2 regions of the Pseudomonas sp. Irchel s3a10 genome follow, and region 1 is predicted to be linked to the other one. Evidence: riboswitches for the same ligand, from Rfam matches in the RefSeq annotation. Region 1 holds a riboswitch; the other holds the start of a gene.
The links. Region 1 has a riboswitch for cobalamin ahead of CKW11_RS02720 (CbtB domain-containing protein). Riboswitches for the same ligand answer to the same signal wherever they lie in the genome.
Positions count from the first base shown of each region.

Region 2: another riboswitch for cobalamin. It lies ahead of cobO (cob(I)yrinic acid a,c-diamide adenosyltransferase); the one in region 1 lies ahead of CKW11_RS02720 (CbtB domain-containing protein).

Region 1 is NZ_FYDR01000001.1:603,021-619,160, reverse strand. It holds gene CKW11_RS02760 (NEL-type E3 ubiquitin ligase domain-containing protein) at 1-4,456, shown strand, start outside; gene metH (methionine synthase) at 4,506-8,216, opposite strand; gene CKW11_RS02750 (fatty acid cis/trans isomerase) at 8,373-10,667, shown strand; gene CKW11_RS02745 (acyltransferase) at 10,853-11,878, shown strand; gene nfuA (Fe-S biogenesis protein NfuA) at 11,936-12,520, shown strand; gene cobM (precorrin-4 C(11)-methyltransferase) at 12,663-13,409, opposite strand; gene CKW11_RS02730 (cobalamin biosynthesis protein) at 13,491-13,904, opposite strand; gene CKW11_RS02725 (CbtA family protein) at 13,901-14,599, opposite strand; gene CKW11_RS02720 (CbtB domain-containing protein) at 14,611-14,808, opposite strand; cobalamin riboswitch at 14,930-15,152, opposite strand.
Region 2 is NZ_FYDR01000008.1:176,705-192,844, forward strand. It holds gene CKW11_RS22335 (pirin family protein) at 1-792, opposite strand, end outside; gene CKW11_RS22340 (OsmC family protein) at 854-1,270, opposite strand; gene CKW11_RS22345 (amidohydrolase family protein) at 1,400-2,446, shown strand; gene CKW11_RS22350 (methyl-accepting chemotaxis protein) at 2,585-4,210, shown strand; gene CKW11_RS22355 (DUF3108 domain-containing protein) at 4,404-5,117, opposite strand; gene purN (phosphoribosylglycinamide formyltransferase) at 5,126-5,776, opposite strand; gene purM (phosphoribosylformylglycinamidine cyclo-ligase) at 5,776-6,834, opposite strand; gene CKW11_RS22370 (DUF2066 domain-containing protein) at 7,209-8,267, shown strand; gene CKW11_RS22375 (AI-2E family transporter) at 8,302-9,375, shown strand; gene hda (DnaA regulatory inactivator Hda) at 9,595-10,299, shown strand; gene CKW11_RS22385 (C40 family peptidase) at 10,525-11,139, shown strand; gene CKW11_RS22390 (C40 family peptidase) at 11,359-11,895, shown strand; gene CKW11_RS22395 (sorbosone dehydrogenase family protein) at 12,029-13,342, opposite strand; gene CKW11_RS22400 (hypothetical protein) at 13,409-13,993, opposite strand; cobalamin riboswitch at 14,158-14,389, shown strand; gene cobO (cob(I)yrinic acid a,c-diamide adenosyltransferase) at 14,471-15,082, shown strand; gene CKW11_RS22410 (cobyrinate a,c-diamide synthase) at 15,079-16,140, shown strand, end outside.

The sequences.
Region 1 (16,140 bases):
ACAAGCCGCGACACCGGGGTTGGGCAGCTCGGCGGCAATCCGCGTGCTGCTGGAGGCGAACGCCGAGGAGCTGGCGCGCCTGCAAAGCGGTAAGCGGGTGCCGTTGCGGCTGCTGGAGATCTCCCGTGAATTTGCCCGGCAACGCCGCTTCAACCACGCGGTCGCCGGCCTGCACATGGAGAATTCGGGTGGCAGCGAAAGCCAATGGCTGGCCTTGCGCGCCCTGGAACGACTGCCGGGCTGGTCGGACGAAGTGCGTCTTGAGGTGCGCGAAGGTAGCCTCGACGGGCCGTTGATTGACAGTGTCGGCAGCGAAAGTGCCGGCCAAACCAAGTATCTGGTCAAGCGCGGGCCGGTCTATCAGGCGTACAACGAGCGCGGCGAAGAGCTCAACAGTGTTCCGCGTCACGGCGACAACTTTTTTGCCTCAATCCTCCATGCCTTGCCCGACCAGTCGCGACAGGCCCTGGGTTTTACCCAGGTTGCGCGTAGCGCCGGACTGCGTCGGGCACTGATCCGGTATGTGGCCCGACACCGTGCCGAACTGGCTCGACTGGCGAGCAGACGCCATGGCCACAAGAAACTCTTCAAGGCGCCGGTGCGGGTACGCCAGCACGGGCTCGGTTATTACGCCAGCGGTCGCGGCGAAGGCGTCAACCCGTTGCTGGTGACGCGCGTGCAGGACGTGTACCCGGCGCTTACCGATCAGCAAGCGGGCGGGTTCATCCTCAGACAACTGGCAACCGGCCGGACTGACGCGCAGATCTACGAGCTGTTGCAAAGGCGCCTGCGTGAATGGCAGGAACTCGAATCGTCGCTGGCGCAATGGGAAGGTGTGCCGGTCCCTGAGTCGACGCTGGAGTCGATGATCGGCGGCCGATCCAGCGTGGTGCGCAGCCTCAAGCAGAGCTGGCGCAATTCGCCGCTGGCCGATAGTCACGTGAGTGCGGCACGCCTCGATCTGATCTGCGATGACCCGTTGCCGGTGCTGACGGCGGACTTCTCGCATGTGCGCGATCTGCGAGTCAGGGGGCGGTGCATCACCGATGCCAACGTCGATGAACTGTTGGGCAGTTTCCCCAGACTCAAGGCGCTGCGCATCAATGCCACCGCTGAAACATTTACCAACGTGCCGGTGGCGTTGCAGAACATGCCGGAATTCACTGATCTGACGCTCTACAGTGCAATGCCCTTTGCCGCTGACATGCCGGCACGCCTGGCTCAACTGACCCGTCTTGAAGCATTGAGCGTCAGCACCTCGAGCTATCAGCCGCTGGCCTTCGATGTCAGCGGCATGCGTAATCTGCGCACACTGGAAATCGTCGCCTACTCATTGTTCGACTGGCCTGCGGGGGTGCTGGAGTTACCGGCCCTGGAACGTCTGAACCTCAGAGACACGGGGATCAGCACCGTGCCGGCAGCACTGCTGCAGGGCCATGAAAAACTCTGGTCGGGACTGTCGCTGGACTGGTCAAGATTCTCCCGGGAAAACTTCACCGGCGTGTACGAATACGTCAAGACCCATCCGGAACACCTGATCGATCGAGAGACGATGGTCAGGGATTATTGCCGCGGCGAGTTGCGGCGCCTGGGCGAGGGCGTGAATCAATCGCCCGAGGGGGTGTTCAATCGTTTCTTCGAGCAATGGCCGGATGAGCAGCAGCGTTTCACCGCCATCAATGCCTTGAGCGATCAATATGCCGCGCTGGATAGCCAACTCAATCAGTGGCAGCAGCGCGTGGTGGTATCGGCAGAATCGCTGCGCGAACTTGTCGCGCGATCAAACCTGGCCCATGTCCTGAAAACCAGTTGGCGCAAGGGCATGTTCAAGCGCTATGGCGCGACCATCAGCGCTTCGACTCTGGACTTGTCGGGGCTGATGCTCAGCGACCTGCCGGCGTTACCCGCTGACGCATTTGCGCATGTACGCACGCTGCTGCTCAACGGCCAGCGCGTTGCGGCCGCGCAGATGCGCGGTTTCCTCAGTGCGTTCAGCGAAGTGCGAACCCTTGATCTGAGTGACAATGCCTTGCACGAATGGCCGATCGAGTCGCAGAGCCTTTCGCGCCTGGTGCACCTGGATCTGGCCGACAATCAGTTGACCGACGCTTCAGGCCTGGAGAGCGGATTGAGTGAACTGCCTGCGCTCGAACAGCTGAATCTGCGGAACAATCCGCTGAACGAACTGAACGTCGACAGCCTGCAACGTTTAAAGGCCCTCGACCTGCAGGCAACGCACCTGCAACAGTGGCCGACAGGGGCCGAAGGTCTGCCGCAACTGTGGTGGCTGGATCTGCGCGATACCCGTATCAGCACGTTGCCGCCTGCCGTACTCGAGAGCACTGCACTGCTCAATATCAACCTGACCGGTGCGCCGCTGACCGCAGCGGCGTCGGCTGAATTGCGTCTGGGGCAACTGCGGCTCGAGCACACCCTCGGCCTGCCTGCCGGCGCGCTGGATGCGTTTGCCCGGCAGCCGGTGCCGGCGACTTTTCCGCCGGCGGAGAACGGTTTGTCAGTGGCCCGCCAGTTGCTGCCGCTGACGCAGGCACCTGTCAGTACCGGGCTGACACGGATGCGCCAGAACCTGCAGCGAGTGCAGCCGGCCCTTACCGATGAACAAGCCATGCAGGTGATCGAGGCGCTGCGTACCGAGGGTGCGACCGATGTGCAGATCGGCGAGCGGATCGCGGGCTGGAGCCAGACCTTTGAAACCCTCGTTCGCCGACTCAATGGCTGGCTGTATACCCGGGAAACCCGTGGCGTTGACTGGGTCATCTCCTCGCAATCGCGCAGCCTGGCGGCGTGGCGCATTCTGACGTGCTGGCGCGCAAGGTTATCGACTGTCGGGGGCGATGCGGTTCTGGATCTCAACGGCCTGCAATTGGGTGATCTTCCGCCGCTGCCCGAGGACTTCGGGCATGTCAGCAGTTTGAACCTGACAGGCACACGAGTGACGGCCGAAGGCAGCAACGGCTTTCTCAAATCCTTCACTCACCTGCGCGATCTGACCCTCAGTGGCAATGAACTCACCGCGCTGCCTGATGGCGTCCGGCAAATGCCGCAGCTCGAGCGACTCGAGCTTGCCAGCAACAACTTCACTGACACCGAGCCGCTGTATGACGCGCTGTCCGGTCTGCAGCATTTGCAAACGCTGGACCTGAGCTACAACCATCTCGAGGCGTTCGACGCCAGCTACTTCGAGCATTTGCAAAGTCTGGATCTGCGCAACAACAACCTGGCCGAATGGCCGGCCGGGACGCTGGATGCGCAGCACCTGCGGACACTCAACCTCAGTCGCAACGACATCACCGCCATTCCCGAACAGGCGCTGGACGGTCAGCACGATGAGCTGATGGACGGTACCGACCTGACTGACAACTACAACCTGTCGGAGGAGTCGCTTGAAAGGCTCAGAACCTATCAGGCTGCGGGTAATCGCCTGCGAGTGCTCGGTTTTTCCAGTTCCGATCTGGAGGAAATGGCTGACGACGTTGCCGGCGGGCTCAGTGAAACCACCGACAGCATCGAGTCCGACGAAACCCTCCCAGGCGAACAGGCCCATGCGCAACAGAAGGCGCCGTGGCTGGTGAATTTGCCGGCGGAGCAGGCGTCCGTACGCGACAAACTCTGGGATCAACTCGCTGCCGAACCGGATAGCGCGGCATTCTTCCATTTGCTTGACCGGTTGCAGGACACCCAGGAGTTCCGCGTGGCCAACGCCGATCTGACCCGACGGGTGTGGATGGTCATGGAAGCGGCGGCCGCCAACAGTGAGCTGCGCGAGGTGATTTTCGCCGGCTCGGCCACACACGGGACTTGCGTGGACGGGCGCATCCTTACGTTCAGTGGTCTGGAGGGCAAGGTCTTCACTTACAACGCCTTGCTCGATTTGCCGGCGGGCCGCCCGGGAGTCCGCGGCGAGGCCTTGTTGTCGCTGTCGCGGCAGCTGTTTCGGCTGGACAAGGTCGATGAGCTGGCAAAAGCGGCGGCTGCTCGCAGCGGCTTCGACGAGGCCGAAGTACGCCTCGGTTACCGGATCGGTCTGACCGGGGGTTGGGACGATGGACTGGAGTTGCCCGGGCAGCCGAAAAACATGAAATTTGTCTCCGGTGTCACCCCGCAGCAGTTGGTCAATGCGCGGGCCGAGGTGGTCAGCGCGGAACGCTCCGAGAGATTTCTGGAGGACCTGATTCAGCGCGATTTCTGGCTGGATTATCTCAAGGAGCAACAGCCTGAAGCGTTCAGGCAAATGGATGAAACGCAGTTGCTGGAGGAGGGCGAGGACGAAGGTCTGAGTGCTGACGATCCGCTGTATCTGAGCAGGCTGTTCGATCAGGCGGCTGCGCGAAATGCCAGGCTCATCGAATTGTCGCGTCAGGAGATTGAACGGATCGGTTTGTCTGCCGGCAACGCACAATTGCCCGGAACCTCCGGGCAATTGTCAGGCGCGTAAACCCGGTGAATGGTCAGTCCCCGGCAGGCCCGGGGGCTGACCGTTGCGGTCATTCGTCGTAACCGAGGTTCGGCGCCAGCCAGCGCTCGGTCACGCTCAGCTCCTGACCTTTGCGCGAGGTGTAGCTCTGCACCTGATCCTTGTCGACCTTGCCCACGGCAAAGTATTGCGCCTGCGGATGGGCGAAGTACCAGCCGCTGACCGCCGCTGCCGGGAACATCGCGTAGTGTTCAGTGAGGAATACGCCGCTGCGGCCCGCGCGCATTTCGCTGGCTTCAGGATCGAGCAGGGTGAACAGCGTGGCCTTCTCGGTGTGATCCGGGCAGGCCGGATAACCCGGTGCCGGACGGATACCGGAGTACTGCTCTTTGATCAGCGCGTCGTTGTCCAGCGCCTCATCCTTGGCGTAACCCCAGTGCTCTTTGCGCACTTGCTGGTGCAACCATTCCGCGCAGGCCTCGGCCAGACGGTCGGCCAGTGCCTTGACCATGATCGAGTTGTAATCGTCGCCAGCGTCCTGATAGGCCTTGGCGACTTCTTCGGCGCCGATGCCGGCGGTGGTGATGAAACCACCGACGTAGTCGGTCACTTCGCTGTCTTTCGGTGCAACGAAGTCGGCCAGCGAGAAATTCGGCTTGCCGTCGGTCTTGATGATCTGCTGACGCAGGTGATGCAGGCGCGCCATGGGCTTGCCGTCATCGCCGTACAGTTCGATGTCGTCGTCATGCACCTGATTGGCCGGCCAGAAACCGAACACTGCACGGGCGCTGATCAGTTTCTCGTCGATCAGCTTGGTGAGCATCTCGCGCGCGTCCTTGTACAGCGCGGTGGCGGCTTCACCGACCACTTCGTCTTCGAGGATGCGCGGGAATTTGCCGGCCAGGTCCCAGGAGATGAAGAACGGCGTCCAGTCGATGTACTGGGCCAGTACGTTGAGGTCGATGTTGTCCAGCACGCGGGTGCCGGTGAAGGTCGGTTTGACCGGCGTGTAGCTGGCCCAGTCGAACTGCGGCTTCTTGGCGATCGCCGCCGCGTAGCTCAGGCGTTCGGTTCGGGCGCTGCGGTTGGCGGTGCGCTCACGTACATCGACGTATTCCAGACGGGTTTTCTCGACGAAACCGGCCTTGAGTTCCTTGGACAGCAACTGCGTCGCCACGCCCACCGCGCGCGAGGCGTCGGTGACGTAGACCACGGCATCGTTGCTGTACTTCGGCTCGATTTTCACGGCGGTGTGCGCCTTGGACGTGGTCGCGCCACCGATCATCAGCGGCAGATGGAAATCCTGACGCTGCATTTCGCGGGCAACGTGGACCATCTCGTCCAGCGACGGGGTGATCAGGCCAGACAGGCCGATGATGTCGCACTTTTCTTCCTTGGCGACCTGGAGGATTTTCTCCGCCGGAACCATCACGCCGAGGTCGACGATGTCATAGCCGTTGCAACCCAGCACCACGCCGACGATGTTCTTGCCGATGTCGTGTACGTCACCTTTTACCGTGGCCATCAGGATCTTGCCCTTGGCTTCCGGCTTGTCGCCTTTTTCCAGTTCGATGAACGGGATCAAATGCGCCACGGCCTGCTTCATTACGCGGGCGGATTTCACCACCTGCGGCAGGAACATTTTGCCGGCGCCGAACAGGTCGCCGACGATGTTCATGCCGGACATCAGCGGGCCTTCGATGACTTCGATCGGCCGGGCGAACGACTGGCGCGACTCTTCGGTGTCTTCGACGATGTGGGTGGTGATGCCCTTGACCAGCGCATGCTCCAGACGCTTGTTGACGTCCCAGCTGCGCCACTCTTCGGTCTCGGCTTCCTTGACGCTGCCGTCGCCCTTGTACTTGTCGGCGATGGCGAGGAGGGCGTCGGTGCCTTCCGGTGTGCGGTTGAGGATCACGTCTTCGACGGCGTCGCGCAGCTCCTGCGGGATCTGGTCGTAGATTTCCAGCTGACCGGCGTTGACGATGCCCATAGTCAGGCCGGCTCGGATCGCATACAGCAGGAACACCGAGTGAATCGCTTCACGCACCGGGTTGTTGCCCCGGAACGAGAACGACACGTTGGACACGCCGCCGGAACTCAGCGCATACGGCAGCTCGTCGCGGATGTAGGCACAGGCGTTGATGAAGTCCACAGCGTAGTTGTTGTGTTCTTCGATACCGGTGGCCACGGCGAAGATGTTCGGGTCGAAGATGATGTCTTCCGGCGGGAAGCCGACTTCGTTGACCAGAATGTCGTAGGAGCGTTTGCAGATTTCTTTCTTGCGCGCTTCGGTGTCGGCCTGGCCGGCTTCGTCGAACGCCATCACCACCACCGCCGCGCCGTAGCGTTTGCACAGCTTGGCGTGATGGATGAACTGCTCAACGCCTTCTTTCATGCTGATCGAGTTGACGATGCCCTTGCCCTGAATGCACTTCAGGCCGGCTTCGATCACTTCCCATTTCGAGGAGTCGATCATGATCGGCACGCGGGAGATGTCCGGTTCACCGGCGATCAGATTGAGGAAGGTCACCATGGCCTTCTTCGAATCGAGCATGCCTTCGTCCATGTTGATGTCGATCACCTGCGCGCCGGCCTCGACCTGCTGCAGGGCGACTTCCAGGGCTTCGGTGTAGTTGTCTTCACGGATCAGACGGGCGAACTTGGCGGAACCGGTGATGTTGGTGCGCTCGCCGACGTTGACGAACAGAGAGCTGCGATCAATGGTGAACGGCTCCAGACCGGACAGGCGGCAGGCCTTGGGAATATCCGGAATCTGCCGCGGTGCGTAACCGGCGACGGCTTTGGCGATGGCTTCGATGTGGCCCGGGGTGGTGCCGCAGCAACCGCCGACGATATTGAGGAAACCGCTCTGGGCGAATTCTTCGATGACCTTGGCGGTTTGCGCCGGCAGTTCGTCGTACTCGCCGAACTCGTTCGGCAAACCGGCGTTCGGGTGCGCGGAAACGTGAGTGCTGGCCTTGTTCGACAGCTCTTCCAGGTATGGACGCAGCTCACTGGCGCCGAGCGCGCAGTTGAGGCCGACCGAGATTGGCTTGGCGTGGGCCACCGAGTTCCAGAATGCTTCGGTGGTCTGGCCCGACAGGGTGCGGCCGGACGCATCGGTGATGGTCCCGGAAATCATGATCGGCAGTTCGATGTGCAGCTCTTCGAACACCCCTTGCACGGCGAAGATCGCGGCTTTGGCGTTGAGCGTGTCGAAGATGGTTTCGATCAGGATCAGATCGACGCCGCCTTCGATCAGGCCTTTGGTGGCCTCGGTGTAGTTCTCCACCAGTTCATCGAAAGTGACGTTGCGGTAGCCGGGGTTGTTCACGTCAGGCGACAGCGAGCAGGTGCGGCTGGTCGGGCCGAGCACGCCGGCGACGAAACGCGGCTTGTCCGGGTTCTCGGCGGTCTTGGCGTCGGCCACCTTGCGCGCCAGTCGCGCGCCTTCTACGTTTAATTCGTACGCCAGCTCTTCCATGCCGTAATCGGCCATGGAAATGCGTGTGGCGTTGAAGGTGTTGGTTTCCAGAATGTCGGCGCCGGCATCCAGATAAGCCTTTTCGATGCCACCGATCACGTCGGGACGAGTGATCACCAGCAGGTCGTTGTTGCCCTTGACGTCACTCGGCCAGTCAGCGAAGCGTTTGCCGCGATAATCCTGCTCTTCGAGCTTGTAGCTCTGGATCATCGTGCCCATGCCGCCGTCGAGAATCAGGATGCGCTCTTTGAGGGCTTGCTTGAGAGCTTGAAGGCGGACGCTGCGATCGGACATTGGGACTACTCGAAAAGACCATGACGAAGGGGCGGGATCATAACAAACCTGTGCGCTTTTGGAGCACGTGCTGCTTTTGCATGAATATCGTTCATGTTTGTACGAGCGTCATACTGTAGAATCGCGGGCGTTTTTTTCACGATCGGGATCATGGGCATGTCGTACCGCGTCATCAGCATTTTCTTGCTGTTTTTAAGCTGGGGCGCCATTGCGCAGGAACCCGCGATCTCACCTTCTATTTCATATACGCGTGATATCCAGCCAATCTTCACCGAGAAGTGTGTGGCCTGCCACGCCTGCTATGACTCGGCGTGCCAGCTCAATCTGGGCAGCGGTGAAGGCGCAGGGCGGGGCGCGAGCAAGATGCCGGTCTACGACGGCGAACGCACCCAGGCGGCGCCGACCACGCGGCTGTTCTACGACGCCTTCGGCAAACGTGCCTGGCAGCAGAAAGGCTTTTATTCGGTACTCGATGCCCAGGGCAGCCAGGCGGCGCTGATGGCGCGGATGCTCGAACTGGGGCACAAAACTCCGCTGACCCCCAACGCCAAGTTGCCGGAAGACATGGTCCTCGGCCTGCAACGGGAAAACATGTGCGCGATGCCCGCCGAGTTTGACGGCTATGCCGGCGCCCACCCGAAAGAAGGCATGCCGCTGGCGGTGACCGGGCTGACCGATCAGCAATACCAGACCCTGCAGCGCTGGCTGGCGTCCGGTGCGCCGATCGACGAGCAGGGGCTGGCGCCGAGCGCCAAAGAAGCGCTGCAAATCGTCCAGTGGGAAAACCTGCTCAATGCGCCGGGCGCGCGGCAGAGTCTGGTCGGGCGCTGGCTGTTCGAACACTGGTACCTTGCGCACCTCTATTTCAAGGACGGCGAACCGGGGCACTACTTCCAGTGGGTGCGTTCGCGCACGCCAACCGGCCAGCCGATCGACCTGATCGCCACCCGTCGCCCGAATGACGATCCGGGTACTCAGGTGTATTACCGCTTGTGGCCGGTGCAAGGGGTGATCGTGCACAAGACCCACATCACCTATCCGCTGAGCGCGGCGAAGATGGCGCGGGTCAAGAGCCTGTTCTACAGCGGCAACTGGCAGGTCAATGCATTGCCGGGTTACGGCCCGCAGAGCCGGGCCAACCCGTTCGCCACGTTCGAGGCGATTCCGGCGCAGGCGCGTTATCAGTTCATGCTCGACAACGCCGAATACTTCGTCCGCACCTTTATTCGCGGGCCGGTGTGCCGTGGGCAGATTGCGACGGATGTGATCCGCGATAACTTCTGGGCGCTGTTCCAGGCTCCGGAACACGATCTGTACATCACCGATCCCAACTATCGCGGCCAGGCCACGCCGTTGTTGGCAATGCCGGGGCAGAACGATGACGTCGGCAGTGTCCTCAGTCTGTGGCACAACTACCGCAACAAGCGCAACGAATACGAAGCCCTGCGCCGTGACAGCTACGCCGAACTGCCGGCCCCGAGCTGGTCAACCTTGTGGGCCGGTAACGACAACGCGCTGCTGAGCATTTTCCGCCACTTCGACAGTGCGTCGGTGACCAAAGGCCTGATCGGCGAAGTGCCACAGACCATGTGGCTGTTCGACTATCCGCTGCTGGAGCGCACCTATTACCAGTTGGCGGTCAACTTCGATGTATTCGGCAACGTCTCCCATCAGGCGCAGACCCGCCTGTATTTCGACCTGATCCGCAACGGTGCCGAGCAGAACTTCCTGCGCCTGATGCCGGCCGATTCCCGCGAGGGCTACCTCAACGATTGGTATCAGAGCAGCGGCCAGTTCAAGATGTGGCTCGATTACGAAGCCATCGACGACGACAAGCCGACCGCACTGAAACTCGATGAGAAAGACCCGAAATTCGACTTCGCCATGCAGTTGCTGGGGCGTTATGGCGACCTCAATGCGCGGCCGGATCCGATCAACCGCTGTGACGGCGCCTATTGCTCGCGGCCGAATATCGACCCGGCCCTGCAAAATGCCGAGCAGGCGTTGAGCCGTCTGACTTCGCGCCCGGCCGCCGGTTTGAAGGTCATCGACCAATTACCGGAAGCGACCATGCTGCGCATCGAAACCCGCAGCGGCAAACGCGAGGTGTACAGCCTGCTGCGCAATCGCGCGCACAGCAACGTAGCGTTCCTGTTGGGCGAGTCGCTGCGCTATCAGCCAGGGCTGGACACCTTGACCATTTACCCGGGCGTGCTCAGCAGCTATCCGAACTTCATCTTCAACATTCCGGCCGAGCAAGTATCGGAATTTGTCGATGCCATGGAGAATGCCAAGGATGCCGATCGTTTCGAGAAAATCGTCGAACGCTGGGGGATCCGTCGCAGTCATCCGCAATTCTGGTTCTATTTCCACGACCTGAGCCAATACCTCCACGAAACTGACCCGGTGGAAGAGGGCGTGCTGGACATCAACCGCTACGAGAATCTTTGATCGTTTAATACAGGCCGACTGTCACAGCTTCAGGTAACTCACAAATCCCCTGTGGGAGCGGGCTTGCTCGCGAAGGCGTCAGTCCATTCAGAATGGTTGTCGCCTGACATGCCGTCATCGCGAGCAGGCTCACTCCTACAAGGGGTCGGTGGTGGTTTTGAGAGTTGTGTACGGGAGCCCCTCCAATGTTGATTTCAGTGCAGGCCCTGCGGGCGCTTGCCGCGTGGACGGTGGTCTGCCACCACTTCATGCAGATTTTCTTCGACTTCAAGGCCCGCGGCCCGGTCGGGCAGTTCTTCATCGACAAAGGCGCGGTCGGCGTCGATATTTTCTTTGTCATCAGCGGTCTGGTGATTTTCCTGTCCACCGAGGACAAGATTCTGCGGCCGGGGCAATTCCTGCTGTATCGGCTGTCGCGGATTGTCCCCGCGTACTGGCTGTACACGCTGTTGATGGCGTTGTTGGTGGTCTTCGCCCAGCCGCTGTTGCCGGATCAGACGGTGGATTGGGCGCATTTCCTCGCGTCGCTGTTATTCATCCCTGCACAAAACCCCGGCGGCTATGGGATCTATCCGACGCTGAATGTCGGCTGGACGCTCAATTACGAAATGCTCTTCTATGTGTTGTTTGCGTGTGCGCTGGTGTTCCGCTGGCAGGTGCGCTTGCTGGTGGTCGCCGCGTTGCTGTTTTCAGCATGTCAGGCGTTCGGCTGGCTCAACGAGTTTTACCGTTCCGATATCGTCTACGAGTTCTTGCTGGGGATCGGCATCGGCGTGCTCTACCGCCGGGGCTGGATTGGCGCCGGCCTGTGGCTGCCGCTGTTGGCGATGGGCGCCGCGTTGTTGGCGATCTATCACCTGGCACCGGCGCCAAGGCTGTTGAACTGGGGTGTGCCGAGTGCGGTGCTGGTGATGGCCTGCATGGCGCTGGAGCGCTACGTCGAGCGTAACTGGGTGATGAAATGGCTGGGTGACTGTTCCTATTCGGTGTATCTGATGCACGTGCTGGTACTGTCGGTTGGCGGTTTTATCGCGCGGCACTACGGGATCAATCCGTATCTGATGTTCATCGTCTGTGCGCTGGCCATTGGCGTGGGGTCATGGTTGAGCTACGAATGGGTGGAAAAGCGCAGCTATCAGTGGCTTAAAGCGCGGATCGATGGCGAACCGATGCGCGCACCTGTCGAGAATCTTTCCCGACAAAAATACTAGGACTTTGTCCGGCGCAATGATTGGCGTAAACTGCGCCCAAGCCTGCGAGGAGTTTCCATGACCGCTATTACCATTACCGACGCCGCCCACGATTACCTGGCCGATCTGCTCTCCAAGCAGAACACCCCGGGCATCGGCATCCGCGTCTTCATCACCCAGCCTGGCACCCAGTACGCCGAAACCTGCATTGCCTATTGCAAGCCGGGCGAAGAAAAACCTGAAGATACCGCGCTGGGGCTGAAAAGCTTCACCGCCTATATCGATTCGTTCAGCGAAGCGTTCCTTGACGACGCCGTCGTCGATTACGCCACCGACCGCATGGGCGGCCAGCTGACCATCAAGGCGCCAAACGCCAAAGTGCCGATGGTCAATGCCGACAGCCCGGTCAACGAGCGCATCAACTACTACCTGCAAACCGAAATCAACCCGGGGCTGGCCAGCCACGGCGGTCAGGTCAGCCTGATCGATGTGGTCGAGGACGGCATCGCCGTGTTGCAGTTCGGTGGTGGTTGTCAGGGCTGCGGCCAGGCCGACGTGACCTTGAAGGAAGGCATCGAGCGCACCTTGCTTGAGCGCATTCCAGAGCTCAAAGGTGTGCGCGACGTGACCGACCACACGCAGAAAGAAAATGCCTACTACTAAGGCGTTCGCTGCGGACATGAAAAACGGCGCCCCGTGAGCGCCGTTTTTTTATGGGTGAAGCAAAAGATCGCAGCCTTCGGCAGCTCCTACAGGGATACACATTCCAATGTAGGAGCTGCCGAAGGCTGCGATCTTTTGGCTTTCAGGGTCTGTAGAGGTGCGCATGCCCCGCGCGATACAGCGACGACTCGCTAAACACCTCACTGCCCAACACCCGACCCACCAGAATCAACGCTGTACGCCGAAACCCTTTGGCCGCAACCTTCTCGGCAATATCCTCCAGCGTCCCCACTACCCAGTCCTGATCCGGCCATGTCGCCCGGTGAATCACCGCAATCGGGCAATCCGCGCCGTAATGCGGCAGCAGTTCAGCGATGATCTTCTGCAAATGATTGACCCCCAGATGAATCGCCATGGTCGCGCCATGCTGCGCCAGACTGCTCAGTTCCTCACCCGCCGGCATCGCGGTCTTGTCCGCATAACGGGTCAGAATCACGCTTTGCGACACGTCCGGCAATGTCAGTTCCGCGCCAAGCAACGCCGCACACGCTGCGGTGGCGGTGACGCCGGGGATGATTTCGAACGGAATCTGCAACTCACGCAAATAACGAATCTGCTCGCCAATCGCGCCATACAGGCTCGGATCACCCGAATGCACCCGCGCCACGTCCTGGTCATTGGCATGGGCGGTTGTGATCAATTCAATGATCTGCTCCAGATGCAGTTCGGCGCTGTTGACCACGGTTTCGGCCTGATGCCCCTCCAGCACCGCGGCCGGCACCAGCGAGCCTGCGTAGATGATCACCGGGCAGCTGCGGATCAACCGCTGGCCTTTGACGGTGATCAGTTCCGGGTCGCCGGGGCCGGCGCCGATGAAGTAGACGGTCATGAAGAAATCCTGTGAAAAACGGGGCAGGGCAACGCTTCAGATGAAGATTGCTCATGATCAAACAGGGGGATTATCGGGATTTTACGCAGCGCCGGCCAATGCCAGTGTCGCCTGAGCGTATTTCTGCCGGGAAATCAGCAGTTTTGCCGGTGCCTGAATCAACTGCTCGGCAAGGGCCAGCGCGGCACTTTCCGCCACGCCGTAGCAACCGGTGCGCTCATAGGCAATTTGAGAATGGTGGCTGAGTCGCTGCTGGTAACTGGCCAATTCTTCGCTGCTGAAATACAACAGCGGCAGCGCCAACTGGCTGGCCAGTTCCTGCAAACCGGGTTCATCGCGTTTGAGATCGATGCTGGCCAGGGCCTTGACCGCTTCCAGCTCGATGCGATGCGCCTGCAACGCCTGATCGAGTAACGCGCGCAGCGTGCTGACCGGGCAGCCGCGCTGGCAGCCCAGGCCGACCACAAAGGTCGGCGCTGCGCGGTCATCGGTCATGCGTGGTACTGACCATCGCTTTTGCGGCGGAACAACCAGGCGCTGATCAGGCCCAGGGCCAGCCAGAACGCCACGTTGGTCAACTGCGAAGCGATTTTGAACTGGGTTTCCAGCGCTTCCGGAGCGAGCATCGAATGCACTTCCGGTTGCGGAGCGCCGATCACGTGCGGCACGGCGAGGATCGCCACGCCCAGCAACTTCATCAGCCAGTGGCGGCTGAACACAATCAACGCCAGGCCAACAGCAGTGGAGGCAGCGGTGCCGATCCACCAGGTTTGCCGCGAAGCCAGATCGGCTGCAGCGGTGCCCGGCAGTTCAGGCGGCAGGCCCAGGGTCGGCGCAAGGACGAAGGTCGCGTAGCCGGCCAGGCCCCAGAGCAGGCCTTGCGAGGTTTTGGACGGTGCACGCAAGGTGTACAGGCCGGCGAGCATCAGGGCGAAACCGACTGCCACCACCAGATTGCCGCCGGTGGTCGAGACCACACGTTGCCAGCCATCTTCCGGCTCCCAGGCTTCGGCGTCATGGGTGTGAGCGGCGGTGCCGGCGGCGTGTTCGTGAACGGCCACAGGTTCGGATTTCTCGAAGGTTTCGGCCTGCAGAATCAGCGGCGAGACCCAGAAGCTTTGCAGCAATGTCAGCAGCAGGGCGGCCAGCAGGCCGGTGAAACCTGCGGTTTGCGCGATACGCTTGATCATGTCGGCAGGTCTCAGTGGCACGGGAACGCGGCGCTGTGGCGGGTATCGTGAGCGGCGTTGTGCACCGCTTCGATGTGCGAGAAACCGGCGAAGTAAACGAGGCCGGCACCCAGGATCGACGCGAAAATCGCGGCGGTCAGGCGTTGGCTCAATGTGCTGGTGCTGGAGATTTTGTCGGTGTTGCTGCCGGTGCTGCTGATGATCGACATGGCGCTTCCCTTTGGAGTGTCAGCGGGTCAACAGAGCGCATGAAAACCCCTGCGGGTCGGGCACGCAGAGGTTCGAACAGCGCCCGCCCACCGCGGGTTTGTTATGTTCAGTGACGCAAAATGCGCACTGTGTGTTGCGGGCCGGTCTCCGGGCTCACGAGGGGTTGGCGTCTGGCCGACCTGCAAGCGTCACCTTCCCATGCCGTAATGGCACAGTGGATTTGACGCTTCGCTCGCTTACCGTTGCGGGGGCAGCACCGGACTGACATGGCTTTGAGTAAAGCACATGATTCACCGGTTTCCCGTTTCACCCTGTGAAGGGCACCCGTAACAAGTTGTGTAGGAGAGCATGGGTTGGGGATTTGAGTCAATTGGATGGGTATGGGGGTATATCCGTTGCTGCGGTAACGGCCACTTAGGGTTCCGCCCTTACGGCGGGTCACTTTTGGCAAACGCCCCAAAAGTAACCAAAAGGTCTATGCCCTGACGTTCGGCCCTCGCCTAGGCTCGGGTTCCTTCGCTGCGGGATTCATCCGGGGGGCAGCGCCTACGGTTTGCTTCGCTGCACCTCCTCTCGCTGTGTTTGGCTGCGCCAAACGGTCGCTGCGCTCCCACCCCCGGATAAATCCCTCCACTCAGCCTGCCGACGGGCCCTGAGATCAAAAGCGGTACTCGAGCTAACGCTCATCGTGTTGAGTGGGGCGGCTTCGCCGCATGGGGTGCACGCTTTCAGCCTGCTGGCGATGGCGGCCCGACAGCCGACCAATTTCCAACTGAACACACCCATTCCAACTGTGGGAGCGGGCTTGCTCGCGAAGGCGGCCTGACAGCCGACCAATTTCCAACGGAACACACTCATTCCAACTGTGGGAGCGAGCTTGCTCGCGAAGGCGGCCTGCCAGCCAACCAAACTCCAACTGAACACACCCAATCCCATGTAGGAGCTGCCGAAGGCTGCGATCTTTTGACCTGCTTTGGCTTTGGCTCTTGATGTGGCTTTTGATCTTTTGCCCCTTCGGCAGGCCGAGCGTAGGTGTCCATAAGGGGGAAGGCGCGCAGCGCCATGCGGCGAAGCCGCATACATCGAGAGGAGGTGCAGCGAAGCAAACCGGAGGCGATGCCCCCGGATGGACACCGTAGCGAGGGAACACTGAGCCTAAGCGAAGTGCCGTACGCCGGGGCAAAGCCTTTTGGGTTACCTTTTCGGCGTTTGGAAAAGGTGACTCGCTGTAAGAGCGAAACCGCCAGAGGCAACACCCGAAGGAACGGATATGCCCCCAAACCCCAAACCTCAAACCCGGCGTTTGGAAAAGGTGACTCGCTGTAAGAGCG
Region 2 (16,140 bases), on a different contig from region 1:
CTCGTCGATCGCCGCCGGATCGCTCGCGACAAAATTCCAGTTGATCCGCCGTGGCCCGTCCAGCGGCGCGCCGCCAAATACCACCGCGTGCAGATCGCTCTCGGCAAACAAACTCATCTCTTCCCCGGCCGGCAACACCACCAGCGCATGGGGTTCGAGGGGCTCGCCATCCAGTTGTGCATCGCCACTCAACACATACACCGCCCGTTCTTCGTGCTCGGTCGGGATCAGCAAAGTAGTCGCGGTCTGCATCTTCACTTCGGCATACAGCGTAGGAGAAAGCACTGGCACTGGGGATTCCAGGCAAAAGCCTGACCCGGCAATCATCCGGATCTGTACGCCAAGGTTATCGCTGACCGGCAGGGTTGCCGCCGGGTGATGGCTGTAGTGTCCCGGGCCTTGCTCGTGATCCTTGGGCGAAGCCAGCCAGATCTGCAAGCCGTGCATGGTGAAGCCTTGCTCCCACAACGGCTCGGGCGTGCGCTCGACGTGGGCAATCGCACTGCCTGCGGTCATCCAGCTGACATCGCCGGCGCTGACCACCTGATCGGAGCCAAGGCTGTCCTTGTGCTGGATCTGCCCGTCGAACAGGTAGGTCAGGGTCGACAGACCAATGTGCGGATGCTGTCGGATGTTCATGCCTTTACCCGTCGGATAAACCGTTTCGAGCATGTGGTCGAAAAACACGAACGGCCCGACGCTGCGGCATTTGGCTGACGGCAGCGGGCGCAGGATCGGCTGGCCTTCGACGTCTTCGGCGCGCGGGCGGATGATCAGAGGTGGCGTGTCCATGGTGCATTCCAGGCTGAGCGGGTGATGCCAGAAGCATAACCCGCCGCTGGCAAGAAGGTGATTACTGGCTGTCAAAGCCTTGTGGCGCGTGGGTTTCGATGCTGACGTCGGTGGTGGTCATCAGCTTGTGGATCGGGCAGCGATCAGCGACGCGCAGCAGTTCTTCGCGTTGGGCATCGGTGAGGACACCCTTAAGCGTGAGGGTGACGTGCAGCGCGTATTTGCCTTTCTGCTCCTCGCTGTTGTCGCGTTTGACCTCGACACCCACGCCGGTCAGCGGGATGTCTTTCTTCTTCGCGTACATCTTCAGGGTCAGTGCCTTGCAGGCACCGAGCGCGGCGTCGAAGTAGTCATGTGGCTCGGGTGCCGAGCCTTCGCCACCGGCAGACTTCGGCACGTCGGCAAACAATTCGTGGTCATCGATCTGTACGGTGTGACGGAAACCTTCGGCGGAGACGGTATTGACGGTAACAGTCATGGCAACCTCACTGGCAGTAGGAAAAAGTCGTTCGATCAAAAAAGACCTTGCAGTTATAGAGCATTCCTACGGAGGCGCGTTCCACTTTCCTGCAGGATGAACCCTTGTGATCGACTCAGGGTCTAGGCTATGCCTACCTGTCGGAGATTACTTGTGTCCTTGTTTCGTTTGAGTCTTGCCTGCCTGCTGGCATTGGCCGGTAGCGCCAGCGCCCGCGATTACACCTACAGCGATGCGCACCTGCATTACGTGGATTTTTTCCAGGAAACCGCCGGCATGGCGAAATTGCTCACGGCGATGAAGGACAACTCCATCGACCATGTGATGATTTCCGGGATTCCCGTCGCGAAGAAGTGGCACGAAGACGAGCCCAAGCGTCCGCGCTATTACGCCGGCGATGACGCTGATGCCTATTGGTACAGCGCCACCGACGTGATCGTCGCCGATGCCGTGCTGAAACTCACCCCGGAGCAGCGTCAGCATTTCCACCCGTTTCTGTCCGGGTTCAACCCCAACGACAAGAACTCCGCTGCGCACATTCAGCGCATGCTCGACCTGTATCCGGGGCTGTGGCAGGGCATTGGTGAGGTGTTCACCCGCCATGATGACTTGACGGCGTTGACCGCCGGCGACACGCCACGGGCCAATAACGAGGCGATGAAGCGGATATATCACCTGGCGGCGGAAAACGATCTGCCGGTGATGCTGCATTCCAACATCACTTCCAAGCGTGAGAAAAATCCGCTGTACCTGAAGGAAGTCGAAGAACCGCTGCGTAATCACCCGCACACGCGGTTCATCTGGGCGCACGCCGGCACCAGCGCGGAGATTCACCGGCACCAGACGCAGCTGGAATTCCTTCTGCCCACTGTCAGCCGGATGCTGGAATCCTATCCGAATCTGTTCATCGACCTGTCGTGGAGCATGCTCACGCCGTACCTGCTGGACGAACAGGGCAAGCCGCGCGCGGAATGGCTGGCGTTGGTCGAGAAGTACCCTGATCGGTTCATGGTGGGTTCGGATGTTGTGGGCCGATTCAACAAACTCGGTAAGGAAATGCGCAGTTTCACGCCGTTCCTTGATGCATTGCCCGAAGACGTCGCGCGCAAAGTCGCCCGGGATAACTTCCTGGCAATATTGCCACGAACAGCAGCAAAGTCCGGGAAAGCGCGCTGAATCGTTAATGTCGAGGGTTCGAAGTATCAAGGCCTTTTGATATCACCTTTTCGTCTTACGCAAATTGTCGCCGGGCCGATACCTTCTAAAGCAACCAGCTGCAGGGTTGATGCAGCGCTTTTGGAAGGAACCAGAGTAATGAGCATCCGTAGTCTCAATATCGCGCCGCGTGCCGGCCTGGGGTTTGGTGTATTGGCGCTGATGGTGTTTGCCTTGGGGGCGTTCGCCCTGCTGCAAATGGCGAATATGCGCGCGCAGTCTGATGAGGTCGACAACAACTGGCTGCCGAGCGTGATGGCGGTTGGCGAGATGAGTCAGGACATGCTGCGCCTGCGTGCGCTGACCATGCGCCTGCTGCTCAATCGCGACCCGCAGGCGCTGCAGCAGAATGTCGCCAAGCTCAATGAGCTGCGCGGTGCGCTCAGTGAGGCTCAGCAGCGTTATGACGTGCTGATCGTGCTGCCCCAGGAGCGCGGACTGTTTGATCGCTTCAAGGTCGCCGAGCACCAATATCTGGAGCTTCAGGCGCAGGTCATGCAGTTGTCTGCCCAGAATCGAGTGGAAGAGGCGGCGGCCATCCTCAATGGTGAAATGAGCCCGTTGGCCGACGAGATCGCGGTCACCCTGCGTGAACTGGTCGAACTGAACAAACACAATGCCAATCTCGCCACCGAAGCCGCGCGGCTGGTCTTCACCAATTCGCGAGTGTGGGTGGGGGTGATGATCGGCATAACGGCCCTCGTCACCATCGGTCTGGCGTTGTTGCTGACTCGCAGCATCGTCCTGCCGCTGACGCAGTCGTTGGGCGTGGCGCAAGTGGTGGCCGGTGGCGATCTGACTGGCGATATCACTATCTCCGGCAAGGACGAACCGGCGCGGCTGCTGCAGGCGCTGAAAAGCATGCAGCACAACCTGCGCGACACCATCCGGCAGATTTCCGAGTCGTCCAGCCAGTTGGCGTCAGCCTCGGAGGAACTCAGTTGCGTCACCGAGGACGCCACGCGCGGGCTGCATCAGCAAAGTCTGGAGATCGAGCAGGCGGCCACCGCAGTCAATCAGATGACCGCCGCCGTGGAAGAGGTGGCGAGCAACGCCGTGGCGACTTCCGAGGCGTCGCGCGAATCTGACCGGATTGCCCAGCATGGGCGCGAGCAGGTCAACCAGACCGTGACGTCAATCGAATCCCTGGCTGAAGATGTGACCTCCAACGCCACGCAGGTCGAGGACCTGGCGCAGAAGGTTCACGGCATCAGCAAAGTGCTCGACGTGATCCGCTCGATTGCCGAGCAGACCAATCTGCTCGCGCTGAACGCGGCAATCGAGGCGGCGCGGGCCGGGGATGCCGGTCGTGGTTTCGCGGTAGTGGCCGACGAGGTGCGGGCGCTGGCGCACCGCACCCAGCAATCGACCCAGGAAATCGAGCAGATGATCGGTGGCATCCAGCAGGGCACCGATTCGGCGGTGAGTTCAATGCAGCAGAGCAGCGTCCGCGCCAATTCGACCTTGGAGCTGGCCAAGGCCGCGGGCGTGGCGCTGGAGGAAATCGCCTCGGCATTCACCTTGATCAACGAGCGCAACCTGGTGATCGCCAGCGCCTCGGAGGAGCAGGCGGCGGTGGCACGGGAGGTGGACCGCAATCTGATGAACATCCGCGATCTGGCAATGCAGACGTCGGCGGGGGCGAATCAGACCAGTGCGGCGAGCCAGGAGTTGTCGCGACTGGCGGTGGATTTGAACAATATGGTGGCCAGGTTTTCGGTCTGAGCTGACCCTTGATGATTGCACTGACCCTCTGTGGGGGCGGGCTTGCTTGCGAAGGCGTTGTATCAGATACATCGTCGCTAGTGGCAGACCGCTTTCGCGAGCAAGCCCGCTCCCACAGTACTTGTGTGTCGCCTGAGAAATCGCAGGCACAAAAAAGCCCCGCATCTGCGGGGCCTTTCGTTGTAGCGGCGGATCAGCTGCCTTTGACAGCCTTGCCGTTGACCGTACCGTCCTGGAGCATGATGTTGTACTCCTTGCCGTCGGTTTCCACCTGTTGCAGGCGGACCAGCAGGTAATCCCAGTCCTTGGCGAACCACAGCACAGTGATGCGCTTGCTTTGTGTCGGGTCGCGCACGCGCTCGACTTTGATCGCATCGATCTGGCCAGCCTTGGTCTCGACTTTTTCCGAGCCCAACACGCGGAAGTCATAAGTATCGACTTCACCGTCATCGACCACCTGATAGCTCATGGTCTTTTTGCCAGCGGCCACGTCATGCTGCAGCGCCAGTTGGTAGGTCGACTTGTCGACCATGCCACGGTTCAGAGGGATCTTCACCGCGTCGCCACGGTCGGTGCCGGTGACCATCTTGCTGTTCCAGTCGAAGTCCAGATCAGCCTTTTTCGCTTTGCCCAGACCACCACGTTCGAAGTGATAGGACTGTGGCAGCAGGGTGTCCTTGTCCAGCGTCAGTGTGCTTTCTTCAGTCAGGCTGGCGATCATCATCGACGCCTTGAAGCTGAGTTTCCAGACGCCGTTGGCTTCCTTGGTCAGGCTGCGTTCGGCAGTGCCGCTCATGGGCAGCTGCTTCCAGTCGGCGGTGTAGCTGGCGGAGAACGGTTGAAGGTCTGCCGCCTGCGCGAAGGGCAGGGTGAGCAAAGCGCAAGCGAAGAGCAGGGCGCGACGCATAAAATCTCCTAGTGTCGAATCAAGTGGCCGCTGGCCGCGAGTAGCTGGCCGTCCAGTAATGCACCTTGTTCACCGAGTACCAGTCGGCCTTCGCCAAACCAGCGTACCGCCATCGGGTAGATCAAGTGTTCCTGGACATGCACTCGCTGCGCAAGTGTCTGCGGCGTGTCGTGCAACTCTACCGGTATTACTGCTTGTACGACCAGTGGTCCACCATCGAGTTCCTCGGTGACGAAGTGCACGGAGCAGCCGTGTTCCGCGTCGCCGGCCTCCAGCGCGCGCTGATGAGTGTGTAACCCTTTGTATTTGGGCAGCAGCGACGGGTGGATATTGAGCAGCCGACCCTGGTAGTGACGCACGAAGTCAGCGCTGAGAATGCGCATGAAGCCGGCCAGCACCACGAGTTTCGGTTTGAATTCGTCGATCAGTTCGATCAGGGCTGCATCGAAGGCCTCGCGACCTTCGAAAGCCTTGTGATCCAGCGAGCGGGTGGCGATACCCGCGTCACTGGCGCGTTGCAGGCCGTAGGCGTCGGCACGGTTGGAAATCACCGCAGCGATGCGGACCGGGCTGTCGCCGGTCCGCGTGCTGTCGATCAGAGCCTGCAAGTTACTGCCGGTGCCGGACAGCAGCACCACGACATCACAGGTTGCGGACATTAATGAGCCTTAAGGTTCTGCAGATCAACCTGAGCAGCGCCTTCGGCAGCGGCAGCGATCTGACCGATGACCCAAGGCTGTTCGCCGGCGTCACGCAGGGTTTTCAAGGCCACTTCAACGTGCTCCTGAGCCACGCAGATGACCATGCCCACGCCGCAGTTCAGTACTCGGTGCATTTCGGTCTCGTCGACGTTGCCTTTCTCCTGCAGCCAGTCGAACACCGCCGGGCGAGTCCAGCTGGCCACGTCAACCACGGCCTGAGCGCCTTTTGGCAGAACGCGCGGGATGTTGTCCAGCAGGCCGCCACCGGTGATGTGGGCCATGGCTTTGACTGCGCCGGTGTCTTTGATCAGCTTGAGCAGCGGCTTCACGTAGATGCGGGTCGGGGCCATCAGCAGGTCGGTCAGCGGTTTGCCGTCGAGCTGGATGTTTTCGATGTCGGCGCCGGACACTTCGATGATCTTGCGGATCAGCGAGTAGCCGTTGGAGTGCGGGCCGGACGATGGCAGGGCGATCAGTGCGTCACCGGTGGCGACTTTCGAGCCGTCGATGATTTCGGCTTTTTCCACCACGCCGACGCAGAAACCAGCCAGATCGTAGTCTTCGCCTTCGTACATGCCAGGCATTTCAGCGGTTTCGCCGCCAACCAGCGAGCAACCGGACAGTTCGCAGCCGGCGCCGATGCCGGTTACCACCTGGGCAGCGGTGTCGACATTCAGTTTGCCGGTGGCGTAGTAGTCGAGGAAGAACAGTGGCTCGGCACCGCAAACGACCAGGTCGTTGACGCACATGGCAACCAGGTCGATGCCGATGCTGTCGTGCTTGTTCAGGTTCAGCGCCAGACGCAGCTTGGTGCCAACGCCGTCGGTGCCGGAAACCAGCACAGGCTGCTTGTAGCCGGCCGGGATTTCGCAGAGGGCGCCGAAACCGCCCAGGCCGCCCATGACTTCCGGGCGCGCAGTGCGCTTGGCGACGCTCTTGATGCGTTCGACCAATGCTTCACCGGCGTCGATGTCTACACCGGCGTCCTTGTAGCTCAGGGAGGGTTGCTTGCTCATGATCCAGGCCTTTAGGGGAGGGGATTCAGGGGTAACGACCGAGTTCAGCGGGAACGCCAAAAGCGGTGGGGCGATAGCCTCACGCGAATTTCGGGGCGCCCGGCTGTTGCCGGTCTGCGAAGGCGCGCGATTTTATCAGGCTTGAGGGGCAGCGGCCATCCTCGCGCCGACGGGCAGGGGCATAATCAGCGGAAATTTTTTGCAATTGTGCCGGGTGGCTGCCTGTATAAGGTGTGCCGATTAACCGTCTATCGTTATCACTGTGCAAAAACTTACCGCTACCGTGTGAATGTTTTGCGATGGCAGATTGTCATAGCCTTGCTAAACCGGTTCACGCGGCCTGTTCCAGCCGCTCCTGTCGACGGGAATTTTCCATGCGTTTTTGTAAATTGTTGGTTGTGGGTTGTTTGTCGTTGGTCAGCCTGGCGAGTCATGCCGAAAACCTCAAAGGTCTCTATCAAGTGCGCCAGCCAGTCAGCAGCCAGGCGCCGGAAGAGCGTGAGCGCGCCACGCAGGCGGCGGTCGATACGCTGGTGTTGCGCCTGACCGGTGACCCCAAGGCGCCGCAAAATCCCGGGCTGGCGGCGATTCGCAAGGATCCGCAGCAGATCATCAGTCAGTTCGGTTTCGATGCCGGGCCGCCGGAGGTGCTCAAGGTCGATTTCGATCCGGCCACCACCGAGCAGGCGCTGCGCCGGGCAGGGCTGTCGTTGTGGGGGGCGAGTCGGCCGTCGATTCTGAGCTGGTGGCTGAACGATTCGACTGAAGGCTCGAGTCTGGTCGGCGACGGTCAGGCAGCGGCTGCACCACTGCGGTCTGCGGCTCAGCATCGCGGCTTGCCGCTGCGTTTGCCGCTGGCGGATCTGAGCGAGCAACTGGTGGCCACCGCGCCAGTGCTGGATGGCAGCGATCCCGCGCCATTGCGCGGCGCTTCGGAGCGTTACGGCGCGGATGCCTTGTTGGCGGTGCATGCGCACGAAGAGGGTGGGCAGTGGCAGGCCAAGTGGCGTCTGTGGCTGGGCGATCAGAAAGAGGCCGGCAGTGTGCAGGGAACCGATCAGGCTAGCGTGGCCGATGCGGTGATGCTGGCGGTGGCCGAGCGTCTGGCGCCGCGCTTTGTCGCCAGGCCTGGCGCTTCGGGCCAACAGACCCTGGAAGTGCAGGGCATGAATCTGGAACATTACGCCGCGCTGCTGCGGTTACTCGAACCGTTCGGTGTGCGTCTGCAAAGTGTCGATGGTGATCGCATCGTGTATCGGGTCAACGGCAGTGCCGATCAGTTGCGTGCGCAGTTGTCGCTGGCCAAGTTGCAGGAGTTGCCGGCCGAACCGCCGGCCCCGGTGGCCGCGCCGCAGCCTGCGGTGGCGGGAGTAGCGCCCGTTGCGGCTCCGGCTCCGACACCGGCTGCACCGTCATTGCGGTTTCGCTGGTAAGTCTTTCCTTATATAGAAGCAGTAGGAGTGGTACATGGCCGATACGCGGCGTTGGTTCTGGCTCGGTGGGGTAGTCCTGCTTTGCGCGTTTGTGTGGTTGCTGCACCCGATCCTCACGCCGTTTCTGGTGGCGCTGCTGCTGGCGTATCTGTTCGATCCGCTGGTGGATCGCCTGGAACGGCTGGGCCTGTCGCGCACTTGGGGCGTGATCGCAGTGTTTGCCTTGTTCACCCTGATCGTCACGGCACTGATGCTGGTGCTGGTGCCGATGCTCGCCAAGCAGTTGCTGCGCTTGTACGAGCTGGCCCCGCAAATGCTCGACTGGTTGCAACACACGGCGGTGCCGTGGGCGCAGTCGAAATTGGGTTTGTCTGACGGTTTCTGGAAGTTCGACAAAGTCAAGGCGGCGATCAGCGAACACATGGGGCAGACCACTGACATCGTCGGTGTGGTGCTGAGTCAGGCGACGGCATCGAGTCTGGCACTGATCGGCTGGCTGGCGAACCTGGTGCTGATCCCGGTGGTGAGTTTTTACCTGCTGCGCGACTGGGACGTGATGATGGCCAAGATCCGCAGCTTGCTGCCGCGTGATCGTGAAGAAACCATCGTCTCGCTCGCCGGTGAGTGCCACGAGGTGCTTGGCGCGTTCGTGCGCGGGCAGTTGCTGGTGATGCTGGCGCTGGGCGTGATCTACGCCGCGGGCCTGATGATTGTTGGTCTGGAGCTGGGGCTGTTGATCGGCCTGATCGCAGGTCTGGCGGCCATCGTGCCGTACATGGGGTTCGTGATCGGGATTGGCGCGGCACTGATTGCCGGGTTGTTCCAGTTCGGTGGCGATCTGTATCCGATGATCGGGATTGTCGCGGTGTTCATGGTCGGGCAGGCGCTGGAAGGCATGGTGTTGACGCCGCTGCTGGTCGGCGACCGGATCGGCCTGCATCCGGTAGCGGTAATTTTCGCGATCCTGGCCGGGGGCGAGCTGTTCGGTTTTACCGGTGTCCTGCTGGCACTGCCGGTGGCGGCGGTGATCATGGTGCTGGTGCGTCATGTGCACGATCTTTACAAGGACTCGGATATCTACAGCGGGGCAGATGAGCCTGAGTTGTAAACCGATCGCAGGGCGGCCCGGCATTGTGCCGGGTTGGCCCGTGTTTTGCGGCGGGGTGGTTCGATCCGCGTCAGAGAAACTGTCATAAAACCAGCGTGTTAACGCAAACCTTTGATTTTGCTTGGGGTCTGTCGCATTGTGCGCTCAGCTTCACGGGTATAAACTTCGCAAACTTTACACAGAGGCCACTAACGGTTCCTTGAGAACTGTTCAGTCAGCATGAAACCGATTCAGCTGCCCCTAGGTGTGCGTCTGCGTGACGACGCCACCTTCATCAACTACTACCCAGGCGCCAATGCCGCTGCACTCGGCTATGTCGAGCGCCTATGCGAAGCCGACGCCGGCTGGACCGAAAGCCTGATCTACCTGTGGGGCAAGCATGGGGTAGGGCGTACGCATCTGTTGCAGGCCGCGTGTCTGCGTTTCGAACAGATGGGTGAACCGGCGGTGTATCTGCCGCTGGCAGAGTTGATGGATCGCGGCATCGAGATCCTCGACAACCTTGAACAGTACGAACTGGTCTGCCTGGATGACTTGCAGGTGATTGCCGGCAAGCCGGACTGGGAAGAGGCGATGTTTCATCTGTTCAACCGCCTGCGTGACAGCGGACGACGCTTGCTGATTGCTGCTTCAACTTCGCCACGCGAACTGCCGGTGAAACTGGCTGACCTCAAATCGCGCCTGACCCTGGCGCTGATTTTCCAGATGCGTCCGCTCTCCGATGAAGACAAATTGCGTGCTCTGCAATTGCGCGCGTCGCGTCGCGGCCTGCACCTGACCGATGAAGTCGGACACTTTATTCTGACTCGCGGCACCCGCAGCATGAGTGCATTGTTCGACTTGCTCGAACAGCTGGATCAGGCCTCGCTGCAGGCGCAACGCAAGCTGACGATCCCGTTCCTGAAAGAAACCCTCGGCTGGTAGCCAGCCCTTGAAATTCGCGGCTTTGACCGCGTTTCGACATATTTCAGGCGTCAGAAAATCCGCTTTTCCGCACTGCGCGCGGACCGCGTATCGACTCAAATGGGCTTAAGCGCTTAGATGTAAACGAGAAACCGGGAAGTCACAAAAGGATCGATTGAATTTGCAAATGAGGCCGATAGCGGGCATAGTCTCGGCTTCTTTACAACTTCAGCCACGGTCGTGCCCATGCTAAAGCGCTTCGCACCCCTCGTGCCTCTCGCACTCGTCACCCTGTTGTTCGGTTGCGCTGCTCATTCTCCAGTTCAAGAGCAGCCTCAACAGGTTAAAAATTCTGCCACTGCCCAGTCTTCCGTTATTTACCAGGAAGAGCTGGACACCGAAAAAGAACTCTCGGACTTCAACAAGAAGCCGTACGAGCTCCCGGTTCTGGCCGACAGCATCCTCGAACGCGGCATGTCCCTGATCGGTACCCGTTACCGTTTCGGCGGTACCTCTGAAGCCGGTTTCGACTGCAGCGGTTTCATCGGTTATCTGTTCCGCGAAGAAGCCGGCATGAATCTGCCGCGCTCCACCCGCGAAATGATCAACGTTGATGCGCCTCTGGTCTCGCGCGGCAACCTTGAGCCGGGCGATCTGCTGTTCTTCGCCACCAATGGTCGTCGCGGTCGTGTAAGCCACGCCGGGATCTACCTGGGTGACAACCAGTTCATCCATTCCAGCAGTCGTCGCAGCGGCGGTGTTCGCATCGACAGCCTGGGTGACAGCTACTGGAGCAAGACCTTCATCGAAGCCAAGCGCGCCCTCGCGATGGCACCGACCGTGGTCACTGCTCGCAAGTAATTCCCCGTTGTCGCCACGTTCGTGGCGACAAAAACGGTGCCCGGCAAGGGAGTAGACCTAGACTTTACAAGGTGAAGTTAAAGTCTTACTTGAAGTTTGCCGCGTAGCCGCTAGAATCCTGTATCTATATTGATGGCAAACCGCCTGCGTGCTGCGCAGGCGGTTTTGTTTCTGTCCATTCGGCAGAGAAAGCCGCAGCCAGATCAGGATGTTCTGCTTATGACGATGTCGGCCCGCCTCACGTTGATCTTCTTCGCAGCGCTGCTCAGCGCCTGCGCCAGCCGCACTCCGCCGCCTGCGCCCGTCGTACGCGCTCCGGTGGTGTTCGGGCCTTCCCAGGCTTTTTCGCCGGCTGCTGAAGACGTGCTGTTTCGCGCGCTGGGGCTGGTCGGCACGCCTTATCGTTGGGGCGGCAACACACCGGACTCCGGGTTCGATTGCAGTGGTCTGATCGGTTTCGTCTACCGTGATGCTGCCGGCATCAGCTTGCCGCGTTCGACGCGCGAGATGATCGTGATGCAGGCGCCGAATGTCGGCAAAGAGGGTTTGCAGACCGGCGACCTGATCTTCTTCGCTACCAATGGCGGCTCGCAGGTCAGCCATGCGGGGATTTACGTTGGGGAAGGGCGCTTCGTGCATGCGCCGGCAACCGGCGGCACGGTGAAGCTGGACAGCCTGTCGAAGGCGTACTGGCAGAAGGCGTATCTGAGTGCCAAGCGGGTGTTGCAGCCGGAGCATCTGGCGCATAACCCGTAGTTCAAAAAGCTCACAATCCAATGTAGGAGTGAGCCTGCTCGCGATAGCGGTTGATCAATCAACACTGATGTTGAATGTGGCACCGTCATCGCGAGCAGGCTCACTCCTACAGTTGTTTCAGGTCAGGCAAAAGTTACTTGGCCGACGACACTCGCCAAACCTTGTTCCCCACATCATCTGCTACCAGCAAACCACCTTGCTGGTCGATCACCACGCCTACCGGGCGACCCAGCGCGTTCTCGTCCTTGTCGAGGAAACCGGTGAGCACATCCACCGGTGCTCCATTCGGCTTGCCGGCGGCGAATGGTACGAAAATCACTTTATAGCCACTGTGCGGTTTACGGTTCCACGAGCCGTGCTGGCCGATGAACGCGCCCTCCTTGAACTGCGCCGGCAGGCTGTTGCCTTCAGCGAAGGTCAGGCCCAGCGAGGCGGTATGCGGGCCGACGGCGTAGTCCGGGGCGATAGCCTTGGCCACCAGATCCAGATTCTGCGGCTTCACCCGCACATCCACGTGCTGACCGTAGTAGCTGAATGGCCAGCCATAGAAGCCACCGTCCTTGACCGAGGTGATGTAGTCCGGCACCAGATCGCTGCCGATCTCGTCACGTTCGTTGACTGCTGTCCACAGCGCGCCTGTGGTGGGTTCCCACGCCAGGCCGTTGGGGTTGCGAATGCCCGAGGCGAAGATCCGGTGGTTGCCGGTGGCGCGATCCACTTCCCAGATCGCCGCACGTCCTTCTTCTTTATCCAGACCATTCTCGCCGACGTTGCTGTTCGAGCCGACGGTGACGTACAGCTTGTTGCCGTCCTTGCTGGCGATGACGTTCTTGGTCCAGTGATGGTTCAGGGTGCCGCCCGGCAGGTCGGTGACTTTGATCGGCTGCGTCTTGATCTCGGTCGCGCCTTGCTCGTAGGGAAAGCGCAGCAGGCGATCGGTGTCGGCGACGTACAAATCGTTGCCGACCAGGGTCATGCCAAACGGCGAGTTGAGATTCTGCAGAAACACCGTGCGGGTCTCGGCCACGCCGTCGTGGTCGGCATCGCGCAGCAGGGTGATGCGATTCGGGCTCGGCACACCAGCGCCGGCCTTGCCCATGACTTTCTTCATCACCCAGCCGCGAATACCGCTGCTGTCATCCGGTTTGGGCGGGGCGTTGGTTTCCGCCACCAGCACGTCACCGTTGGGCAGCACGTAGAGCCAGCGCGGGTGATCGAGGCCTTCGGCGAATGCCGCGACTTGCGTACCGGCCGCAGCAGTCGGTTTGCCGCCCGCAGGCCAGCCGACCGCCGGGGCGATGTTCACCGTCGGGATCAGGGTTTTGTTTGGTTCAGGCAGCTTCGGTGACGGACCGGTGCCGTCAGAAACTTGCAGGCTGGAGGATTCACCGCAGGCGGCGAGCCCTCCGGCGAGGGCGATGACGAGAGCGAGTTGGGTTCTGCGCATTACTGATCTTCCCTATGAATGCTTGCCTAATCATAGAGGAGCTTGCGCACCCGATGGTTCAACCGCTCAACCGCGGGCCTCTTTGAACAGCACGGCGACGCCCGGGTGATAGTTGCCCGCTTCGCTGCGCAACTTGCGGTAGGCGTAGGGGAAATACCAGGCCACCGCGCAGCAGTGTTCCTTTTGCAGGTCGTCGACCATGTCCTGCAGTTCTTCGGGGCTGGCGCTGTGCTGGGCCTTTTGCGGGGCGACGAACAGGCAGCCGAGTTTGAGATCGCTGGCGAAGCTGATGCGTTTGGCATCGCTGGTGATGTCCAGCAGGGCCTGGGTCAGATTGAGGTTGTTGACCCGTGGCCAGCGCTGGGTGGCCTGGAGGTAGGCGCGGTCTTCGGCGCCGGCGATGAACAGGTCGGCGCGGGCATTGCGTTCGCCTTCCTCATTCTGTTTACGGGTGGGGGTGTCGCAAAGGGTTACCAGTTCGGCCATCCATGCCGCAGCGGAGAGCAATCCGAGATTGGCTTTCTCGTCATGCCAGTAAGGGGTGTCGTTGTCGCCGCGAATGGCGTTGTAGCGGTCGATACAGTCAAACCAGCGTTCAAGCATCGGGCGCAGGAATTCCAGGCGCGGGTTGCTGATGATCATGCCTTGCATCGTCATCATCCTTATTGTTGTAGTGTGCTTTTTCAAACAAAAGCATGGCTCTTTGATATCACTTGTCTCAGTGTGGCACAAGATTGGCGTCAGTTAATTGATCGACGGCAGTTATTCGCCCGCCGGCCCCCTCTTTAATTGACGCTCCACCCCCAACCCTCTAACCTTCGCGGCTTGTTTCAGGTGCTCTGTGACCTGTGTCGACAGAGTGAAACAGGGAAGCCGGTGAGGGTTGTCTTCAGGCGAAGAACGATCACGATCCCGGCGCTGCCCCCGCAACGGTAAATGAGTAAAAGCTGCGCCTTGAGCCACTGCCTCGACAGAAGCGGGAAGGCGCGCAGCCAGGCGATTCGCCGCTCATGAGCCCGGAGACCGGCCTGATCCATCCAGCGGCATCACGGTGGGCGATGCCAGGCTTTTTGCCGTCTATTCTTGTGCCTGCCCGCCGTTATCCAGCCTCAACGGAGAGCTCCCCCAATGACCGATTCCCCCGAGCGCGACGAACGCCATCTGGCGCGTATGCAGCGCAAAAAAGCCGTGATCGACGAACGCATCGCCAATTCGCCTGACGAGTGCGGCCTGGTGCTGGTGCTGACCGGCAATGGCAAAGGCAAAAGCAGCTCGGCGTTCGGCATGCTCGCCCGCGCCATGGGCCACGGCATGCAGTGCGGTGTGGTGCAGTTCATCAAGGGTCGCAACAGCACCGGCGAAGAACTGTTCTTCCGCCGCTTCCCCGAGCAAGTGCGTTTTCACGTGATGGGCGAGGGTTTCACTTGGGAAACCCAAGATCGCCAGCGTGACATCGCCGCCGCCGAAGCCGCGTGGGCAGTGTCCCGCGAACTGCTGCGCGATCCGTCGATCGGCCTGGTGGTGCTGGACGAACTGAACATCGCCCTCAAGCACGGCTACCTCGATCTTGATCAGGTGCTCAGCGACTTGCAGGCGCGTCCGCCGATGCAGCACGTGATCGTCACCGGTCGCGCGGCCAAGCCGGAAATGATCGAGATGGGCGATACCGTCACCGAAATGGGCATGCTCAAACACGCCTTCCAGGCCGGCATCAAAGCGCAGAAAGGCGTCGAACTTTGAATCAACCACGTCACTGCCCGGCGGTACTGATTGCCGCGCCGGCCTCCGGTCAGGGCAAGACCACCGTCACCGCCGCGCTCGCTCGCTTGCATCGCAACCAGGGGCGCAAGGTGCGCGTGTTCAAGTGCGGCCCGGACTTCCTCGACCCAATGATTCTCGAGCGCGCCAGCGGTGCGCCGGTGTATCAACTGGACATGTGGATGGTCGGCGAGCAGGAAAGTCGCCGTCTGTTGTGGGAAGCCGCCGCCGAAGCCGATTTGATCCTGATCGAAGGCGTGATGGGCCTGTTCGACGGCACACCATCGAGCGCTGATCTGGCGCGGCATTTCGGCGTGCCGGTGCTCGGCGTGATCGACGGTACCGCCATGGCCCAGACCTTTGGCGCCCTGGCACTGGGTTTGGCGAAGTATCAGCCGGACCTGCCATTCGCCGGCGTGCTGGCCAACCGTGTCGGCACCTTGCGTCATGCACAGTTGCTCGAAGGCAGCCTCACCGAAGGTCTGCGCTGGTACGGCGCGCTGTCCCGCGAGACCGGGATCGAGTTGCCGAGCCGGCACCTCGGTCTGGTGCAGGCCAGCGAACTGAATGATCTCGACCTGCGTCTCGACGCCGCCGCCGAAGCCTTGGCCAGCAGTTGCGAGGTAGCGCTGCCACCGGCCGTGGAATTTGCCGCACCTGAAGTGATCCCTGCCGAACCGCTGCTCGACGGCGTGCGCATCGCCGTCGCTCGCGATGAGGCCTTTGCCTTCACCTACGGCGCCAGTCTCGACCTGCTACGGGCGATGGGCGCCGAGTTGAGTTTCTTCTCGCCGATCCGCGATACGCAATTGCCCGAGGCCGACAGTCTGTATCTGCCCGGTGGTTATCCGGAATTGCACCATGTCGCGTTATCGCAAAACACCGCGATGCTCGATGCGATCCGTGCGCACCACGCCGCCGGCAAGCCGTTGCTCGCCGAGTGCGGCGGCATGCTCTACCTGCTCGACGCGTTGACCGATGTCGACGGCACCCGCGCCGAACTGGTCGGGCTGCTGCGCGGTGAGGCGGTAATGCAAAAA